3 regions of the Castellaniella hirudinis genome follow, and region 1 is predicted to be linked to each of the others. Evidence: predicted binding sites of a transcription regulator. Region 1 holds the regulator's gene; each other region holds the start of a gene.

Region 1 (6,527 bases):
GGCGCCGGCGGCCACGGCCTCGTCGGGGTTCACGTCCTTGCGCGGATCGCGACCGAAGAATTCCTTGACCTTTTCCTGGACCTTGGGCATGCGGGTCATGCCGCCGACCAGGATCACGTCGTCGATATCGGAGACTTTGATGCCGGCGTCCTTGATCGCCACACGGCAGGGCTCGATGGTACGCTCGATCAGTTCCTCGACCAGCGCTTCCAGCTTGGAGCGGGTGATCTTCAGGTTCAGGTGCTTGGGACCGGAGGCGTCGGCCGTGATGTACGGCAGGTTGATCTCGGTCTGCTGCGTGGAGGACAGCTCGATCTTGGCCTTTTCAGCGGCTTCTTTCAGGCGCTGCAGGGCCAGCACGTCCTTGGACAGGTCGGCGCCGGATTCCTTCTTGAACTCGGTGATGATGTATTCGATGATGCGCTGGTCGAAGTCTTCGCCGCCCAGGAAGGTATCGCCGTTGGTCGACAGCACTTCGAACTGCTTTTCGCCGTCCACGTCCGCGATTTCGATGATGGACACGTCGAAGGTGCCGCCGCCCAGGTCATAGACGACGATCTTGCGGTCGCCGCGCTCGGCCTTGTCCAGGCCGAAGGCCAGGGCCGCCGCGGTCGGTTCGTTGATGATGCGCTTGACCTCCAGGCCGGCGATCTTGCCGGCGTCCTTGGTCGCCTGGCGCTGGCTGTCGTTGAAGTAGGCCGGCACCGTGATCACGGCTTCGGTCACTTCCTCGCCCAGGTAGTCCTCGGCGGTCTTCTTCATCTTGCGCAGAATGTCGGCCGACACCTGCGGAGGGGCCAGCTTCTTGTCCTGGGCTTCGACCCAGGCGTCGCCGTTTTCGGCCTTGGTGATGCGGTAGGGCATCAGGTCGATGTCCTTTTGCACGGCCTTTTCTTCGAACTTGCGACCGATCAGGCGCTTGACGGCGAAGATGGTGTTCTTCGGGTTGGTGACGGCCTGGCGCTTGGCCGGGGCGCCCACCAGAATTTCACCGTCCTGCATGTAAGCGACGATGGAAGGCGTGGTGCGCGTGCCTTCGGAGTTTTCAATGATCTTGACCTTGGAGCCGTCCAGCACTGCGACGCAGCTGTTGGTCGTGCCCAGGTCGATGCCGATGATCTTGCCCATGTTGAGTCCTGTCGATATTTGAATGAGTGGGCGGGCCACATGCCCGCCGATGAGTCGAATATGGGGCCGCCGGGGCCGGTTTCAAGACCCGGGCGGATGCCTTCAGGCCGGGCCGGCCGAGACCATGACCAGCGCCGGACGCAACACGCGGTCGGCGATCAGGTAGCCCTTTTGCAGCGTCTGGGCGACAGCGCCCTGGGGATGTTCCGAAGGCACGTTGGAAATCGCCTGATGGCGGTGCGGGTCGAAGGTCTCGCCGGGCGCCGGGGCGATCTCGCGCATCTGGTTGCGTTCGAAGGCGGTGTTCAGTTGCCGCAAGGTGGCCTCGACGCCGCTGCGCCAGTCCTCGGCGGTCTGGTTTTCCTGGGCCAGCGCGGCCTCCAGGCTGTCGCGCACGGGGATCAGGCTCTCGGCGAAGGATTCCGTCCCGAACTTGCGGGCTTTGGACACATCGTCCTGGGCGCGGCGGCGGACGTTCTCGACTTCGGCGTGCGCGCGCAGCAACTGGTCGTGGTAATCAGCGACCTGCTTCTGGGCTTCGTCCAGCAGCGCGGCGAGGTCCTCGCCCGGTTGGGCGGCGACGGGCTCAGCGGCGGCATCCGCCGGCTTCTGGCCTTCGGCCTGGGGTGCTTCGGCGCTCGGCGCGGCTTGCGGATCCAAGTCTTCCTGGGGAGCCGACATGGTGAAATCTCCAATGCTGAAATGAGGGAACGAAGGGGTAAATGGGGATGAGGCGGCGGTTCTTCAAGACCTGAACTGCGCAGGAGCACCACCGGCATACGGATGCGGGTGGCGCAGCGGGACAACGGTTTGCTACTTCCAGCCGCCCAGATTGTCGGCGATCAGCCCGGCAAAATCCCGCGCCCAGGCCGGATCGGCATTCAGGCAGGGGATGTAGCGGAAGGTCTGGCCGCCCGCCGCCAGAAAGGCCTCGCGACAGCCCATGTCGATTTCTTCCAGCGTCTCCAGGCAATCCGCCAGGAAACCCGGACACATCAGATCCACCGTGCCGACGCCTTCCCGCCCCCAGGCCTCCAGCGTGGGCTGGGTATAGGGCTGCAGCCAGGGCGCCGCCCCGAAGCGGCTCTGGAAGGCGACGTGCAGGCGATCGCCGTCGACGCCCAGGCGGGCGCGCAGGGCCCGGGCGGTCTGCTGGCAATCGCGGAAATAAGGATCGCCCTGGCGCACCGACTGCTGCGGCAGGCCATGAAAACTGAGCAGCAGCCGGTCGGGCTTGCCGGCCTGATCCCAATGCGCGCGCACCGCACGGTGCAGCGCATCGATATAGGCATCGTCCGTCGGAAAACGGTCCAGGAAACGCAGCGTGGGCTGATGGCGCAGCCGGGCCAGATACGCAGCGACGGCATCGACCGCCGTGGCCGTGGTGCTGGCGGCGTACTGGGGATACATCGGCACCGCCAGGATGCGGCCGCAGCCGGCCGCGCGCAGCGCATCCAGCGCGTCGGGCAGGGCCGGCCGGCCGTAGCGCATGGCCAGCTCGACGCGCACGTCCAGCCCCCGATCACGCAGAGACGCCGCCACGGCGTCCGTCAGGTCCTGGCTATGCACCAGCAGGGGCGATCCCCGATCCAGCCAGACCTGGGCGTATTTCGGGGCGATGGCCGCCGGCCGACGCGTCAGCACGAACAGGCGCAGGATGATCTGCCACAGCGCGGCCGGCAGCTCCACTACTCGGGAGTCGGACAGGAATTCGCCCAGGTAGCGGCGCACGGCCGCCGGGGTCGGCGCGTCAGGCGTGCCCAGGTTGATCAGCAGAACGCCCAGCGGCCCGCGTTCGGGTCCGGGCGCATCCGGGTCCAGCGCCCGGGGATCGGGGGCTTCGGAAAGAAAACGGCTCATGAGGGAAATACTTGAAACGCTTGAAATACTTGAGATTCTTGGAACACGGCAGGCATCAGGACGCGGCCTGGCCGAGGGCATTGGACAGCATGCGGGCCGTGATGTCCACGATGGGAATGACCCGGTCATAGGCCATGCGGCTGGGGCCGATGACGCCCAGCGTGCCGATCACCTGCCCGTCCACCCCGTAGGGCGCGGTGATGACCGAGACGTCTTCGAGCGGCACCAGGCGGGAATCGCCGCCGATGTAGATCTGCACGCCCTGGGCGCGGCTGGAGACGTCCAGCAGATGCAGCAGGTCGGTTTTTTGTTCGAACAACTGGAACAGGCGGCGCAGCCGGTCCATGTCGGCCGTCATTTCGGATACGTCCAGCAGCTTGCCTTCGCCGGAGATGACCACGGCCTCGTCGTCCGTGTCCGGCGTGTCCAGGCCGGCGTCCACGGCCTGCTGCATCAGGCGGGAAATATCGGTGCGCAGCGTGGCCAGTTCGTCGGCCAGCGCCAGGCGCACGGCATGAAAGGACTTGCCGGAAAACTGCCGGTTGAAGAAATTGGAGGCCTCCAGCAGTTCGACCTCGGTATATTCGCGCGACACGAACAGGATGCGGTTCTGCACGTCGCCGTTGGGCGTGACGATGATCAGCAGCACCCGCCGGTCCGACAGGCGGATGAATTCGATGTGGCGAAACACCTGGGTGCGCTTGGGCGTGAGCACCACGCCCGCGAACTGCGACAGATTCGACAATAGCGAAGCGGCGGCGGTCACGGCGCGGCCGGGTTCGGCCGCCGGCAGGCAGTCCGCGATCAACAGGTCGGGACTGAGCGCGTACGGCTGGGCGGTCAGCAGGCTGTCGACGAACATGCGGTAGCCGCGCGGCGTGGGCACGCGGCCCGCCGAGGTGTGCGGGCTGTGGATCAGGCCCAGGTCTTCCAGGTCGGCCATGACGTTGCGGATCGTGGCCGGCGACAAGTCAAAGACTTTTGACAGCGTGCGCGACCCCACGGGCTGGCCGTCCGCGATGTAGCGTTCGACCAGCGCCTTCAGCAATGTCTTGGCTCGATCATCCATGTCCAGTGTCCAGCATGGGATGAAAACGGCCCACCGGCATCGGCAACCGCGTCCTCATCCCCCTATAATCGGCGGATACGCCCAATGGGCGTATCCATATTATTCCATTAATTCCGGGAGCCTCCCCGCCCATGCACTTCAAGACCGTCGCCTTGATCGGCCGCCACCAGGACAGCGGCATGGACGCACCCCTGCGCCGGCTGGGCCAGGCCCTGTCCGCAGCGGGATGCACCATCCTGATCGAGGCCGAAACGGGCCGCAATACCGGCGTCGCCGACTTTCAACTGGCCTCGTACGAGGACATCGGCACGCGCGCCGACCTGGCCATCATCATGGGCGGCGACGGCACCATGCTGGCGGCGGCGCGGCAACTGGCCACCTCCGGCGTGGCCATGATCGGCATCAACCACGGCCGCCTGGGCTTCATCACCGACATCCCCCTGGGCAGCGCCGACGAAGCCATCACCCGCGTGCTGAACGGCGCCTTCGTCCAGGACGAGCGCATGCTCCTCGAAGGCCGCGTCATGCGCGGCGACGAAACCATCTTTTCCGGCCTGGCCCTGAACGACGTGATCATCAACCGCGCCGGGCGCGGCGGCATGATCGAACTGCGCGTCGAATGCAACGGCGCCTTCATGCACAGCCAGCGCGCCGACGGCCTGATCATCGCCACGCCCACGGGATCGACGGCCTACGCCCTGTCGGCCGGCGGGCCGATCCTGCACCCCCAGGTCAATGCCCTGGTGCTGGTGCCCGTGGCGCCGCAGACCCTGTCGAACCGGCCCATCACCCTGCCCGACGACAGCGTGCTGAACATCACCATCCGCGCCCTGGGCCGGGTGGAATCGGGCGCCAGCGTCCACTTCGACATGCAGGCCCTGTCCAACTGCCAGGAAGGCGACCGCATCGACGTGCGCCGCAGCCCGCACCGCGTCCGCTTCCTGCACCCCCAGGGCTACAGCTATTTCTCCACCCTGCGCAGCAAGCTGAACTGGAACCGCATGCTGCACCCCTGGGACGAACCCGATCAATAGCCTCCGCCTCCATCATGCTGCGCGCGCTGCACATCCGTGACTTCGTCATCGTCGAACAGGCCGACATCGCCTTCGACACCGGCTTCACCGTGTTTTCCGGCGAGACCGGGGCCGGCAAGTCGATCCTGATCGACGCCCTGGCGCTGGCGCTGGGGGGCCGGGGCGAGGCCTCGCTGATCCGCCAGGACGTCCCGCGCGCCGACATCAGCGCCGTCTTCGACGCGCCCGAGGCCGCCGCCGGCTGGCTGGCCGAACAGGCCCTGGAAGGCCCGGAACTGATCCTGCGCCGCGTCATCGACGCCCAGGGACGCAGCAAAGCCTGGATCAACGGCGTACCCGCCACCCTGGGCCAGTTGCGCGACCTGGGCGCCTTGCTGGTGGACATCCACGGCCAGCACGCCCACCAGAGCCTGCTGCAGGCCGCCAGCCAGCGCGAACTGCTGGACACCCATGGGGGGCATGCCGATCAGGCGCGCGCCCTGCTGCAGGCCTGGACCGACTGGCGCCAGGCGCAAGCGGCGCTGGATGCCGCCCGCAGCGACGCCGCCGGCCAGACGGTCCTGCTGGAACGCCTGGCCGCCGACGTTGCCTGGCTGGACGATCTGGCGCCCGAACCCGGCGAATGGCCGGACCTGTGCGCCCGCCAATCCCGCCTGGCGCACGCGCAGGCCCTGCTGGCCGGCGCCGGCCAGGCCGTCGAGGCGCTGGATGGCGAATCCGGCTCGGCGGCCCAGGCCCTGCACGCCGCAATCCAGTCGCTGCAATCCCTGGCGCGCCACGACCCCGCGCTGGAAGAACACCTCCAGTCCCTGGAATCGGCCCGCATCCTGTGCGCGGAAACCGTGTCCGGCCTGAACGCCTACGCCGACCGGCTCGAACCCGACCCCGCCGCGCTGGAGCAGGCCGACGCCCGCATGGGCCGCATGTTCGAGGCCGCCCGGCGCTTCCACGTCGAACCCGAGACCCTGGCCGAACACCACGAAGCCCTGCGCACCCAGCTACGCCAGGCCGAAGCCGGCCAGGACCTGGAAGCGCTGGAACAGGCCTGCCGCCGGGCCGAATCGGATTACATGGCACAGGCCCGCGCCCTGGGCGCCGCCCGCCGGGCCACGGCCGTCCAGCTCGCTGGACAGGTGACGGCCGCCATGCAGACCCTGTCCATGGACGGCGGCGTCTTCGACATCACCCTGGCGGACTGCAAGCCCTCCGCGCACGGCCTGGAAACCGTGGAATTCCTGGTCGCCGGCCACGCCGGCGTCCCGCCCCGGCCGCTGTCGCGCGTGGCTTCCGGCGGCGAACTGGCGCGCATTTCCCTGGCCCTGTCGGTGATCGCCAGCCAGGCGGCCCGGGTGCCGACCCTGATTTTCGATGAAGTGGATGCCGGCATCGGCGGCGCCGTGGCCGAAGTCGTCGGCCGCCTGCTGCGCGAACTGGGC
Region 2 (6,527 bases), on a different contig from region 1:
GACGCCATGGGCGACGCCGCCGTGGGGATGATCACCTCCTTCCACTATTCGCAGGCCCACGATTCGCAGGAAAACAAGGCGTTCGTCCAGGCCTATACGCAGGCCTATCCCGGCGAACGCCCCAACTTCTGGTCGGCGGGCGGCTACGACGGCATGCACCTGATCTACGAGACGCTGAAAAAGACCGGCGGCCGCACCGGCGACGCCTTCATGGCCGCGGCCCGCGGCATGCACTGGGAGAGTCCGCGCGGTCCGGTGTCCATCGATCCGGTCACGCGCGATATCGTGCAGAACGTCTACATCCGCAAGGTCGAACGCGTTGACGGCGTGCTGCAGAACGTCGAGTTCGACACGGTTCCCGACGTCAAGGATCCCGGCAAATAAGCCCGGCGCCGGCATGCCCGGGCGTGCGCCACCACGCGCCCGGCCCTACACTGCACACATGGCCCCGCCGCTTCGCGACATCGCTCTCTTGGTGCAGGTACGTTCCCGCCACGGGCGGCCGGCGCACGCGCTGGCCGCGCTCCTGCTGGCCCTGTGCTGCGCGGGACCGGCACACGCCGCGCACATTCTGGTGGACGCAGGCCACGGACCGGAACGGCCGGGGGCGATCGGCGCCAGCGGCCGCGCAGAGTATCTGTACAACCGCGATCTGGCCGCCGCCCTCGTCCGCGTGCTCGCGGCGCTGGGCCATCGGACCACCCGGGTCGAAGGCATCGCCACGGACATCCCGCCCGCCCGACGTCCGGCAGGCGCACCTGCCGCCGATCTGCTGGTCTCGATCCATCACGATGCGGCGCAGGCGCGGTATCTGCAAGCGGGCAGGCAGGCGGAATTCGCGGGGTATTCGATTTTCATCTCGATGCAGAATCCCCATCCGGCTCGCAGCCTGCGATGTGCTCAAGAGATGGGTTCACAACTGCGGGCAGTTGGGGAACGGCCGTCCGAATACCACGCCGAACGGGTCGAGGGTGAAAACCGGCCCTTTCTCGACCGCCGATTGGGAGTACACCGCTACGACGGCCTGGCGGCGCTGCGGCACGCGCCCATGCCGGCCGTGCTGATCGAGGCGGGCGTCATCATCAATCCTGCGGAAGAAGCCCGGCTGAGGAGGCCGGAGACGATCAAGCGGCTGGCGGGGGCGATTGCGCGGGGGGTGAGCGCTTGTTTGAAGGGTCCTCGTGGCGGGGATTGACCCGCTACGCGAGATCGAAACCGATCAGTTCGGCTTCGTCGCCGCTTCCGGGTAAAGTTCCGGGAACAAGAACTGCAGGCTGTCGAGCGGCATGCCCCAGCGCACCGGTCCAGCGGCTGAATCGCTCACGATCAGACCGTCCTTCAGCAATCTTGAGATCAAAGACCGGGCCGTGCGCTCGCCCAGGTTCGTCATTTGGGTAAATTCCTTGCGCAGGAGAGGCCCGGCAGCGAACAAATGGTAGAGCGGCAGGATGGCCTCCATGCGCACGGCCTTATCCTGCGCGTGACGGAACGTGATGAGCGCTTCGATGCGTTGCCGCATCCCATCCAGCTCAAGCATACGGCCCATGAACTTCACTTGGTCCTCGCAGACACCGAGAAAGAACTCGATCCACTCGTTGAGGCCTGCAGTCGTCAGGTTGCCCCTACCGTCCAAGTCTCCGCGACGCGGCGCATCTGCATTGTGCAATCGGGCGTAATAGTCCACCGTCGTGCGAGCCAAGCCCCTGCTTGGGGACCATAGGCCGTCAGACAACTGCCAAAGAGCGCAGTGGCTCTGCAGCCTGGCAGCGCGGCCATTGCCGTCCAGGAAGGGATGCACCCATGTCGCACGGTGGTGCATGCACGCGACCTGGATGAGGTGCTGGTCCCAGGAGCGTCGTCGGTCGTAGACCTCATCCATGCGTTCCATAAAGCGGGGCAAGGATGCCGCGGTAGGCGGGATGTGCAGACCGACCTCGACGTCCTCGTCCCGAATCTTCCCTGGGTTGACGATGCGACCATCGTCCGTCGTCCGGTCCTCTGCCGCGAGCCGGGCGTAAAGGGCGTCGTGGGCCTTGGTCATGAACGCCGCTGTCATCGGAGACTCGCCCTCGGCAACCAGGCGCTCTAGCTCGATTTCCGCCTCGATGTGCGCCAGCGCGACCCGCTGTAGCCGCGCCACGTCGGGCTTGTCGGAAAACTGCTGATGCAGCGCGGCATCGATGTGGAGGGGATGGGTGCTCTGTCCCTCGATGCGGTTCGAATAGTACGAGTTCATGGAACGCACCTGTTCGCGGATCGTTTCACGCGAAGAAGCGTGAGCCATACCGGTCAAGCGGATTGCTTCGCGCGCAATCTCGGCCGCCTTGTCGGTCATGGCAGGAGGAATGCTCGCAGGAACCAGGGGTTCGAACTGATGCGGGGAATCGTACATATTTTTGCCGCCTTTTTTGCCGCCTTTTTTATCAATTTAGTACATTGATAATTAAAGGAATTATAAGCAATAAAGACCATCAAAAAAATAAAATTTTGCCGCCTTTTTTACCAGTCTTCTAGCCGGTCTTTATGCCAGTGACGTGACCGACTGTTCCCGACGCGGGCAATCTCCATGGGAACCTGCCCTGAAACAGGCCACACCCGGCTCCTCAGCAGCGTTTACTCCCCCACATGTAACAACTCCCCACCCACCCCTTGAAACCCCGGGAATCGTCCTTATAATTAGCACTCGATGGGGTGGAGTGCTAACAATGCCCTGCCCCCGCACCCTCAATTTCTTATGTACAGGAGTTCCTCCATGGCACTGCGTCCTTTGCACGATCGCGTGATCGTCAAGCGTCTGGACAACGAGCGCACCACCGCCTCGGGTATCGTCATCCCTGACAGCGCGGCTGAAAAGCCCGATCAGGGCGAAGTCCTGGCCGTCGGCCCGGGCAAGAAGACCGAGGACGGCAAAGTGATCCCGGTCGACCTGAAGGTCGGTGACAAGGTTCTGTTCGGCAAGTACGCCGGCCAGTCCGTCAAGGTCGATGGCGAGGAAGTGCTCGTCATCCGCGAGGAAGAAGTCCTCGCCGTGATCCTGTAAGCCACCTCACTGTTCAATCCCAAGGAATTTCAACATGGCTGCAAAGCAAGTTTATTTCGGTGACGACGCCCGCTCGCGCATCGTCCGCGGTGTCAACATCCTGGCCAACGCCGTCAAGACCACCATGGGCCCCAAGGGTCGCAACGTGGTGCTGGACCGCTCCTTCGGCGCCCCCACCGTGACCAAGGACGGTGTCTCCGTCGCCAAGGAAATCGAACTGAAGGACAAGTTCGAAAACATCGGCGCCCAACTGGTCAAGGAAGTCGCTTCCAAGACCTCCGACAACGCCGGTGACGGCACCACCACCGCCACCGTGCTGGCCCAGGCCATCGTCGAAGAAGGCCTGAAGTACGTGGCCGCCGGCATCAGCCCCATGGACCTGAAGCGCGGCATCGACAAGGCCGTAGTTGCCGCCGTCGACAGCCTGCACGCGCTGTCCAAGCCCTGCACCACCAGCAAGGCCATCGCTCAAGTCGGCTCGATCTCGGCCAACAGCGACACCTCCGTCGGTGAAATCATCGCCAACGCGATGGACAAGGTCGGCAAGGAAGGCGTCATCACCGTCGAAGACGGCAAGTCCCTGGAAAACGAACTCGACGTCGTCGAAGGCATGCAGTTCGACCGCGGCTACCTGTCGCCCTACTTCATCAACAACCCGGACAAGCAAGTCGCCGTCCTGGAAGATCCGTTTGTCCTGATTTTCGACAAGAAGATCAGCAACATCCGCGACCTGCTGCCGGTCCTGGAACAAGTCGCCAAATCCAGCCGTCCGCTGCTGATCGTGGCTGAAGACGTCGAAGGCGAAGCCCTGGCGACCCTGGTCGTCAACAACATCCGTGGCATCCTGAAGACCACCGCCGTCAAGGCCCCGGGCTTCGGCGACCGCCGCAAGGCCATGCTGGAAGACATCGCCATCCTGACGGGCGGCACGGTGATCTCCGAAGAAACCGGCCTGTCGCTGGAAAAGGCGACCCTGGCCGAGCTGGGCCAGGCCAAGCGCATCGAAGTGGCCAAGGAAAACACCACCGTCATCGACGGCGCCGGCGATGCCAAGAACATCGAAGCCCGCGTCAAGCAGATCCGCGCCCAGATCGAAGAAGCCACGTCCGACTACGACCGTGAAAAGCTGCAGGAACGCGTCGCCAAGCTGGCGGGCGGTGTGGCCGTCATCCGCGTCGGCGCTGCGACCGAAGTCGAAATGAAGGAAAAGAAGGCCCGCGTCGAAGACGCCCTGCACGCCACGCGTGCGGCCGTCGAAGAAGGCATCGTCCCGGGCGGCGGCGTCGCGCTGATCCGCGCCAAGGCCGCCGTGGCCAAGGTCAAGGGCGACAACGCCGACCAGGACGCCGGCATCAAGCTGGTCCTGCGCGCCATCGAAGCCCCGCTGCGCACCATCGTCAGCAACGCCGGCGACGAAGCCAGCGTGATCGTGAACGCGGTTGCTCAGGGTGAAGGCAACTACGGCTACAACGCCGCCACCGGCGAGTACGGCGATCTGGTCGAGCAAGGCGTCATCGACCCGACCAAGGTCACCCGCACCGCGCTGCAAAACGCCGCCTCGGTCGCCAGCCTGCTGCTGACCACCGAAGCCGCCGTGGCCGAAATCGTTGAAGACAAGCCCGCTGCTCCGATGCCCGACATGGGCGGCATGGGTGGCATGGGCGGCATGGGCGGCTTCTAAGCCCCTGCCCTTCCCGGTCCGGCGCCGCGTGCGCCGGCCGGAACCCGGCTCAGCATTGAAAAATCCCCGTCACCTCACCGTGACGGGGATTTTTTTGCACGCTACGCAGCCGGGCGCGCCGCAAAGGCCGCCCGGATCGATCAGGCGACGACCGACAGCAGCGCCGCCGCCTCGCGGGCCGCGACCCGGCCTTCGTCGGTGGGGATGACCCAGATTTCCACGGCGCTATCGGGCGCATGGATGGCATGGGCGGCTTTGCCGTCGGCCTCGCGATTGCGCTGCCAATCCATGCGGATGCCCAGCCAGGCCAGGCGCACGCACACTTGTTCGCGCAGCACGACGTCGTTTTCGCCGATGCCGCCGCTGAACGCCAGCACGTCCAGTCCGCCCAGGCAGGCGAGCATCCCGCCGGTCTCGCGCACCACGCGATGGGTGAACAGATCGATGGCGCGGCGCGCGTCCGCGCTGCGTTCGCCGCCCTGGGCGACTTCCTCGCGCAGCCTGCGCATGTCGGCCGAAAAGCCCGACACGCCGAGCAGCCCGCTTTGCTTGTACAGCAGCTTTTCGAGCTGCGCGTGCGCCCAGCCTTGCTCCAGCAGATACAGCAGCAGTCCTGCGTCCAGCGAACCGCTGCGCGTCCCCATCACCAGGCCGTCGAGCGCCGAGAAGCCCATGGTCGTGGACATGCTGACGCCGTCGCGGCAGGCGCACAGGCTGGCGCCGTTGCCCAGGTGGGCCATGACCACACGGCCATTGGCGCGCAGCGTCTGCCGTTGCAGGACGGACATGATGTACTGGTATGACAGGCCGTGAAAGCCGTAGCGGCGCACGCCCGCATCGCGCAGCTCACGCGGCAGCGCAAACGCATAGTCCACCTCGGGCATGCCGGCATGGAAGGCCGTGTCAAAGCAGGCGATCTGCGGCACATCGGGAAACGCGGCGCTGAACTGGCGGATGCCTTCGAGGTTGTGCGGCTGGTGCAGCGGCGCCAGCGAATTGAAACGCGACAGGCGCTGCAGCACCTCGTCGGTCACCCGCACGCTTTCGGTATAGACGCCGCCGCCGTGCACCACCCGGTGGGCCACGGCCGTGATGCCGACGCTTTCCAGCGATTGCACCAGGGCGCGCAGGCGCCTGAGCGCGGCGACGAACACGGCGCCGTCCTCGGGGACCGCCAGGGTTTCCTGGCGTTTTTCCCCCTGGTATTTCCAGTCCATACGGGGGCTGCCGCCCGGTTCCAGGCCCTGGACGCACCCAGACAGCGCGTGCGGCTGCACCCGGCCGCCTTCGAGCGGATGCAGCGAAAACTTCAACGAGGAGGAGCCGGCGTTGACGGCAAGTATGGCCATGAAGCGATCCTTTCTATGTCACTTTCCAGTGTCGATCAGGGCTGCCGCTCAGCCCTGTTTCCAGGCATCGGCAGCCTGCTGCCGACGCTGATCGTGCGCAACCAGCACGGCCAGCACGGCGGACGCCACGCGAGCCCTCGGGCCATCGGCCCGGCTGGTCAGGGCGATCGGCACGCGCGCGCCCAACACCAGGCCCGAGCCGCTGGCGCCTGCCAGGTACTCAAGCTGCTTGGCCACCATATTGCCGCTTTCCAGATCGGGTACCGCCAGGATGTCGGCCTGGCCCGCGACCTCGGACACGATGCCTTTGATCGCCACGGCTTCCTGCGAGATGGCATTATCGAAAGCCAGCGGCCCGTCGAGCAAACCGCCGGTGATCTGGCCGCGATCGGCCATCTTGCACAGCGCGGCGGCATCGAGGGTCGACGGAAGGCTGGGCGTCACCGTCTCCACGGCC
Region 3 (6,527 bases), on a different contig from region 1:
GCCGCAGTTGTTCAAGCAACTGCTGATGGTGTCCGGCTTCGACCGCTACTACCAGATCACCAAGTGCTTCCGCGACGAAGACCTGCGCGCCGACCGCCAGCCGGAATTCACCCAGATCGATTGCGAAACCTCCTTCCTGGACGAAGTCCAGATCCGCGAGATCTTCGAAGGCATGGTGCGTGAGATCTACCGCCAGGTGCTGGACGTCGCGCTGCCCGAATTCCCCGTCATGAGCTGGAGCGAAGCCATGCGCCGCTTCGGTTCGGACAAGCCCGACCTGCGCGTGAAGCTGGAATTCACCGACGTGGCCGATCTGATGCGCGACGTGGGCTTCAAGGTCTTCGCCGGCCCGGCCAATGACCCGGCCTGCCGCGTGGTGGCCCTGCGCGTGCCCGGCGGCGGCGGCATGCCGCGCAGCGAGATCGACGCCTACACCCAGTTCGTCGGCATCTACGGCGCGCGCGGCCTGGCCTACATCAAGGTCAACGACGCCGCCTCGATCCCCGAGGGCCTGCAGTCGCCCATCGTCAAGAACATCCACGCCGACGCCTTGCGCGCCCTGATCGAGCGCACCGGTGCGCAGAACGGCGACCTGATCTTCTTCGGCGCCGACCGCGCCAAGGTCGTCGCCGACGCCATCGGCGCCCTGCGCGTGAAGATCGGCCAGAGCGAATTCGGCCGCGCCAACGGGCTGTTCGAGCCGGGCTGGAAGCCGCTGTGGGTGGTGGACTTCCCCATGTTCGAGTACGACGAGGGCGAAGGCCGCTACACGGCCGCTCACCACCCCTTCACCTGCCCCAAGCCGGGCCACGAGGATCTGCTGGAAACCGATCCGGGCAAGGCCATCGCGCGCGCCTACGACATGGTCATGAACGGCTGGGAAGTCGGCGGCGGTTCCGAGCGTATCCACCGCGCCGACGTCCAGAGCAAGGTCTTCAAGGCCCTGAAGATCGACGAGGAAGAAGCCCGCCTGAAGTTCGGCTTCCTGCTCGACGCCCTGCAGTACGGCGCGCCGCCGCACGGGGGCCTGGCCTTCGGCCTGGACCGCCTGGTGACGCTGATGGCGGGTGCGGAATCCATCCGCGACGTGATCGCCTTCCCCAAGACGCAGCGCGCCCAGTGCCTGCTGACGCAGGCGCCCTCGGCCGTGGACGAGAAGCAACTGCGCGAACTGCACATCCGCTTGCGTCAGACGGAAGCCAAGTAAGGCGGGGCCATGCCCATCCTGCGGGTCGTCAGCTACAACATCCACAAGGGCCGTTCGGCCACGGGTGGACGGGAATCGCTGGCCGACCTGCGGCTGGGCCTGTACGGCCTGCGGCCCGACCTGCTGTTCCTGCAGGAAGTCCAGGGCCGCAACCAGATCCGCAGCAGCCTGGACGCGCAGCACGAATCCCTGGCGGCGGCCCTGCATATGCAGGCCGCCTACGGCTGCAATGCCGTGCGCCACACCACCGACCACGGCAATGCGCTGTTGTCGCGCTATCCCATCCTGTATTACGAAAACCAGGACGTCTCCGACCACCGCCTGGAGCAGCGCGGCCTGCTGCACGGCGTGGTGCGGGTCGGCGACGTGCCGGTGCACTGCCTGGTGGTGCACCTGGGCCTGCTGGCGGGCGGACGCTCGCGTCAGGTGCAGGCGCTGGCCGACCGGATCCAGCGCCTGGTGCCCGCGCACGAACCGCTGCTGATCGCGGGCGACTTCAACGACTGGACCAACCGCCTGGCGCCGCTGTTCGTCGAACAGCTCGGGCTGGTCGAGGTCTTCGCCGCCGCCCCGCAGGGGACGGACGAGATCTACCGGCTGCGCCGTACCGTGTCGCGCCTGCGCGAACGCCTGGCCTGGCTGCCGGGGCAGGCGCTGCGCCCGATGCCCGAACTGTCCATGAACGGCCATGCGGCGCGCCTGACACCGCCGCCGCGCACTTTCCCGTCCGTGTTCCCCTGGCTGCGGCTGGACCGCATCTACCAGCGCGGTTTTGCCGTGCGCCGCGCGCGGGTGCTGCACGGCCTGCCCTGGAAGAAGCTGTCGGACCATGCGCCGCTGGTGGCGGAACTCGAACTGCCCTGAGGTTTTCGGGGAACTTTCCCGCCGCCCGACGGACTAACATTCGTTACCTTGGAATTAGCACTCCTGCTCATGGAGTGCTAACATCATTGCGTTCTGTACGAGGTTCTTGTCACCATGACCCCCTCCTCATCCGCCCTGTCGCTCGCGCCGTCGCAGCTTTCGCTGGCGATCGCCAACCCCGGAGCGCTCGGTACCATCGATGCCTACATCAGCACCGTCAATCGCTTGCCGATGCTGACTGCCGAACAGGAAGCCGACCTGGGCCGGCGCCTGCGCGACAACAACGATCTGGACGCTGCGCGCGACCTGATTCTGTCGCACCTGCGGCTGGTGGTGTCCATCGCCCGCCAGTACCTGGGCTACGGCCTGGCGCACGCCGACCTGATCCAGGAAGGCAATATCGGCCTGATGAAGGCCGTGCGCCGCTTCGATCCCGACCGTGGCGTGCGCCTGGTGTCGTTCGCCGTGCACTGGATCCGTGCCGAAATCCACGAATACGTGATCCGCAACTGGCGTCTGGTCAAGATCGCCACCACCAAGGCGCAGCGCAAGCTGTTCTTCAATCTGCGCCGCATGCGGCCCGACGGCCGTAGCCTGGCCCCGGATCAGGTGGCCGACATCGCCCGCGAACTCGACGTGCGCCCGGAAGACGTCGCCGAAATGGAAGTCCGCCTGTCGGGCGGCGATTTCGCCCTGGATGCCCCGGCCGACGACGAGGACCGCTACGCGCCCTCCGACTGGCTGGCCGACGAGGCCCAGGAACCCGCCCAGGTGCTGGCGCGCCGCAGCATGGACGCCCTGCAGGGCGAGGGCCTGGAACACGCCCTGTCGTCCCTGGACGCGCGCTCCCAGCACATCGTGCGCGCCCGCTGGCTGGCCGACGATGGCGGCGCCACGCTGCACGAACTGGCTGCCGAGTACGGCATTTCCGCCGAACGCGTCCGCCAGATCGAAGCCGCCGCCCTGAAAAAACTGCGTGTCGCCCTGAGCGGGCAGCAGGCGGATTTCGAGCCCGCCTGAGCAGTCACATTCTTTTGCACTTCTCCGCCCCCGATCGTGAACTTTCAGCATCGGGCGCGGACTAATCTGACATGAGCGCACGCCGGCCACGCCGGCCTCAACGTTCTGTCGTCCGCTTCTGCTTCTCCTCTTCCCCTCCCTATCGAAGCGGATGTTCATGGGATGCCGTCTGGCATCCCTCTTTTTTTTCATACATTTTTTCTAGGAAGCCGATCCCCTGGGCCTGTAACATATCAGCCAGATGATTTGAGCGCGCTTCCTCATGAAAATCGGCCTTCTTGTATTTGGCCTGGCCGGCCTCCTGGCTCTGGTGTCCTTCATGCCCCCTCTGGCGGGGCGGTTGCGATTGCCGTATTCCGTGCTGCTGGCCATCGTCGGCTTTGTCCTGGGCGTCATCATCCACGTGCACGGCTGGGCGCCGGGCGTGGTGGCCGACTTCCTCGACACCCTGCAGCACTTCGAGATTTCCTCCGAGACCTTTCTGTTCGTGTTCCTGCCCGTGCTGCTGTTCGAGACGGCGCTGGCGACGAATCTGCGGCGGCTGATGGACGACATCAGCCCGATCCTGGTGATGGCCATCGTGGCCGTCGTGGTCTGCACCGTGGCCGTCGGTTTCTCGCTGGCGGCGATTTCCACCTACGGGCTGGTGGTCTGCCTGATGCTGGGCGCCATCGTGGCGACCACCGACCCGGTGGCGGTCGTGGGCATCTTCCGCGAGGTCGGTGCGCCGCGCCGCCTCACGAACCTGGTCGAGGGCGAGGCCCTGTTCAACGACGCGGCCTCGATCGCCTTGTACTCGGTGCTGCTCAGCATCCTGTTCGGCGGCACCACGCCCGCCATCACGGACATTCTCAGCGGCTTCCTGGTCAGCTTCCTGGGCGGCGGCCTGGCCGGCCTGGTCATGGGGCGAGCGGCCATCGAACTGTTCCGCTGGCTGCGCGGCTGGCCTACGGCCGAAGTCACGCTGACCGTGGCGCTGGCCTACCTGACCTTCTTCATCGCCGAACACTACCTGGGCGTGTCGGGGGTGGTGGCCACGGTGATCGCCGGTCTGGTGGTGGGCTCCAGCGGCCGCACCCGCATGTCGCCCACGACCTTCGAGCAGCTCGAGGGCGCCTGGGCGCAGTTCGGCTTCTGGGCCAATTCCCTGATCTTTCTGTTCGCCGCCATGCTGATCCCGCGCATGATGGCGGAAATCACCTGGATGGAAGTCCTGCTGATCCTGGTCGTGTTCATCGTCACGCTGTGCGCGCGCGCGGTGATCGTCTACGGCCTGCTGCCCCTGCTGGGGCGGTTGCGGCTCAGCACCGAGGTCAGTCCGTCCTACCGGGCCGTGATGCTGCTGGGCGGCCTGCGCGGGGCCGTGTCCCTGGCCCTGGCCCTGGCCGTCACCGAACAGCCGGCGGTACCGCATGAGGCGCGCCAGTTCATCGCCGTGGCCACGACCGGCTTCGTGCTCATGACGCTGTTCATCAACGGCCTGACGCTGCGGCCCCTGATCCATCGCCTGGGGCTGAACCAGCTCTCGCCGGTGGACCGCACCCTGCGCGATCAGGCGCAGGTGGTGGAACTCGAGGCCCTGCGCCTGAAGATCGACGACATCGCCCATCACGAGCATATCGGCACCGAGGTGCTGGATCGCCTGCATGCGGTGTTCGACGCCAGCCAGGCCGGCGTGGACGCGTCGCAGGTGAACCAGTTGTCCCTGAACCAGAAGGTCGCGGTCGGCATGAGCATGCTGGCGGGCCGCGAAGAAGAAATGTTCTTCGAGACCCTCAAGGCCCAGGTCGTGGACTGGCGCACCGCCGAGTCCCTGCTGGCGCGCGCCGAGCGGCTGGGGGATGCGGTGCGATCGGGCGGGCTGCTGGGCTTCGAGGCGGCGATCGAAGGCGATCTGCGCTATTCGCGGTCCTTGCGCCTGGCGCTGCGCCTGCATCACCTGACCGGCTGGCAGGGCTGGCTGGTGCGGGAACTGGCCCAGCGTTTCACGAACCTGATGTGCAAATGGTCGGTGGCGCGGCGCCTGATCCAGTTCGCCCGCACCGACGTGCAGCCGTTGCTGGGGCTGGAGGTCACGGAAATCATCGTGGCTGCGCACCAGCGCCGCCTGACGCTGCTGGAAGGCGCGCTGCAGGCCCTGGCGCTGCAATATCCCAATTACGCCCAGTATCTCCAGGAAGCCTATCTCGGGCGCATGGCGCGCGCCATGGAACGCATCCGCTACCGCGACATGCTGGCGCACAACCTGATCAGCGGGGAAACCTATTCCGACCTGATCCAGCAGACGGATGCGCGCTGGGGCGCGCTGGAAAAAAGCGGCGTGCTGGACATCACCATGAGCGCGGCGTCGCTGGTGCAGCGGGTGCCGATGTTCGAGGGCATGGACGAGCGCACCATGGCGGCCATCCGCCGCGTGCTCAAGCCCCGCCTGATCATGCCGGGGCAGGAAATCCATACCCGCTTCGGCCGCACCCACGCCATGTATTTCGTGGCCTCGGGCGCCGTCGTCCTGGATCTGCCCGACGGCACCACGGCGGAACTGGGCAGCGGCCAGATCTTCGGTGAAATGGCGCTGGCCATGGGTGACGATTTTCAGGCGCGCGCGCGATCACTGGGCTACAGCCGCCTGCTGATGCTGCAGGAACGTGACTTCAAGCGCCTGCAGGAGCAATACCCGATGCTGCGCGAAAAGATCGACCTGATCGTCCGTCAGCGCCTGCGGGCCGTGGAGGTCTGGCGGCAGTTCGAGTCGGGCGAGCGCCAGCACGAGCCTTTGCCGGATCTGGCCAGGGCTGCAACGGATGAAGCGCCGGCTGACGCCGAGGAAGCCCTGGCCGCGGACGAGGCCAGTCCTGAGGATCTGAGTCAGGCCGCGCCGAACCCGGCCGGCCCGCCGACGGCAGCCTGAGCCGCCCGGCCTACAGCAGCAGCTTGATGTCGTGCGCCATGTCCTCGGGCGTCAGCGACGGCCCGAGCAGGGCGCGGGCCTCGCCCTCGCGGTCCAGCAGATAGAAGGCCGACGAGTGGTTCATGGCGTAGTGATCGGGCGACGGGCCGGCTTCCTTGGCGTAGAAAGCCTTGAAGGAGCGTGCGGTCTTGTCCAGTTGTTCCGGCGTGCCCGTCAGGCCGATGAAAGACGGGTCGAAGGCCTGCACATAGGCGGCCAGGACGTCGGGCGTGTCGCGTGCAGGGTCCACCGACACCATCAGGACACGCACGTCCCGGGCCTTGTCGCCCAGCAGCTCCATGACCTGGGACGCCTGCGCCATGGCGGTGGGGCAGACGTCCGGGCATTGGGTGTAGCCGAAGAACACCATCAGCACCTTGCCCCGATAGTCCGCCAGCGTGCGCTGCCGGCCGGTGGTGTCGACCATGTCCAGGTCGCGTCCCAGGTGGGTCCCGCTGATGTCGTTACCTTCGAAGGCCAGGGGTTCGG

What was found. Region 1 encodes HrcA, which represses chaperone genes, less so after heat shock. Its sites were predicted from a motif close to TTAGCACTCNNNNNNNNNGAGTGCTAA; they were not measured.
Region 2: the regulator HrcA is predicted to act here: its motif matches at 2,677-2,703, upstream of ACFO0J_RS00255 (co-chaperone GroES).
Region 3: the regulator HrcA is predicted to act here: its motif matches at 2,126-2,152, upstream of rpoH (RNA polymerase sigma factor RpoH).

Annotation. Positions count from the first base shown of each region.
Region 1 is NZ_JBHSDY010000012.1:26,772-33,298, reverse strand. Features, by position in the region: gene dnaK (molecular chaperone DnaK) at 1-1,128, opposite strand, end outside; gene grpE (nucleotide exchange factor GrpE) at 1,231-1,809, opposite strand; gene hemH (ferrochelatase) at 1,942-2,988, opposite strand; gene hrcA (heat-inducible transcriptional repressor HrcA) at 3,044-4,057, opposite strand; gene ACFO0J_RS17650 (NAD kinase) at 4,189-5,091, shown strand; gene recN (DNA repair protein RecN) at 5,106-6,527, shown strand, end outside.
Region 2 is NZ_JBHSDY010000001.1:45,325-51,851, forward strand. Features, by position in the region: gene ACFO0J_RS00240 (ABC transporter substrate-binding protein) at 1-384, shown strand, start outside; gene ACFO0J_RS00245 (N-acetylmuramoyl-L-alanine amidase) at 476-1,195, shown strand; gene ACFO0J_RS00250 (Fic family protein) at 1,220-2,392, opposite strand; gene ACFO0J_RS00255 (co-chaperone GroES) at 2,753-3,040, shown strand; gene groL (chaperonin GroEL) at 3,075-4,721, shown strand; gene ACFO0J_RS00265 (acetate/propionate family kinase) at 4,862-6,070, opposite strand; partial or broken gene ACFO0J_RS00270 (bifunctional enoyl-CoA hydratase/phosphate acetyltransferase) at 6,119-6,527, opposite strand, start outside.
Region 3 is NZ_JBHSDY010000007.1:58,244-64,770, reverse strand. Features, by position in the region: gene aspS (aspartate--tRNA ligase) at 1-1,207, shown strand, start outside; gene ACFO0J_RS11955 (endonuclease/exonuclease/phosphatase family protein) at 1,217-2,071, shown strand; gene rpoH (RNA polymerase sigma factor RpoH) at 2,186-3,091, shown strand; gene ACFO0J_RS11945 (cation:proton antiporter) at 3,354-5,999, shown strand; gene ACFO0J_RS11940 (SCO family protein) at 6,010-6,527, opposite strand, start outside.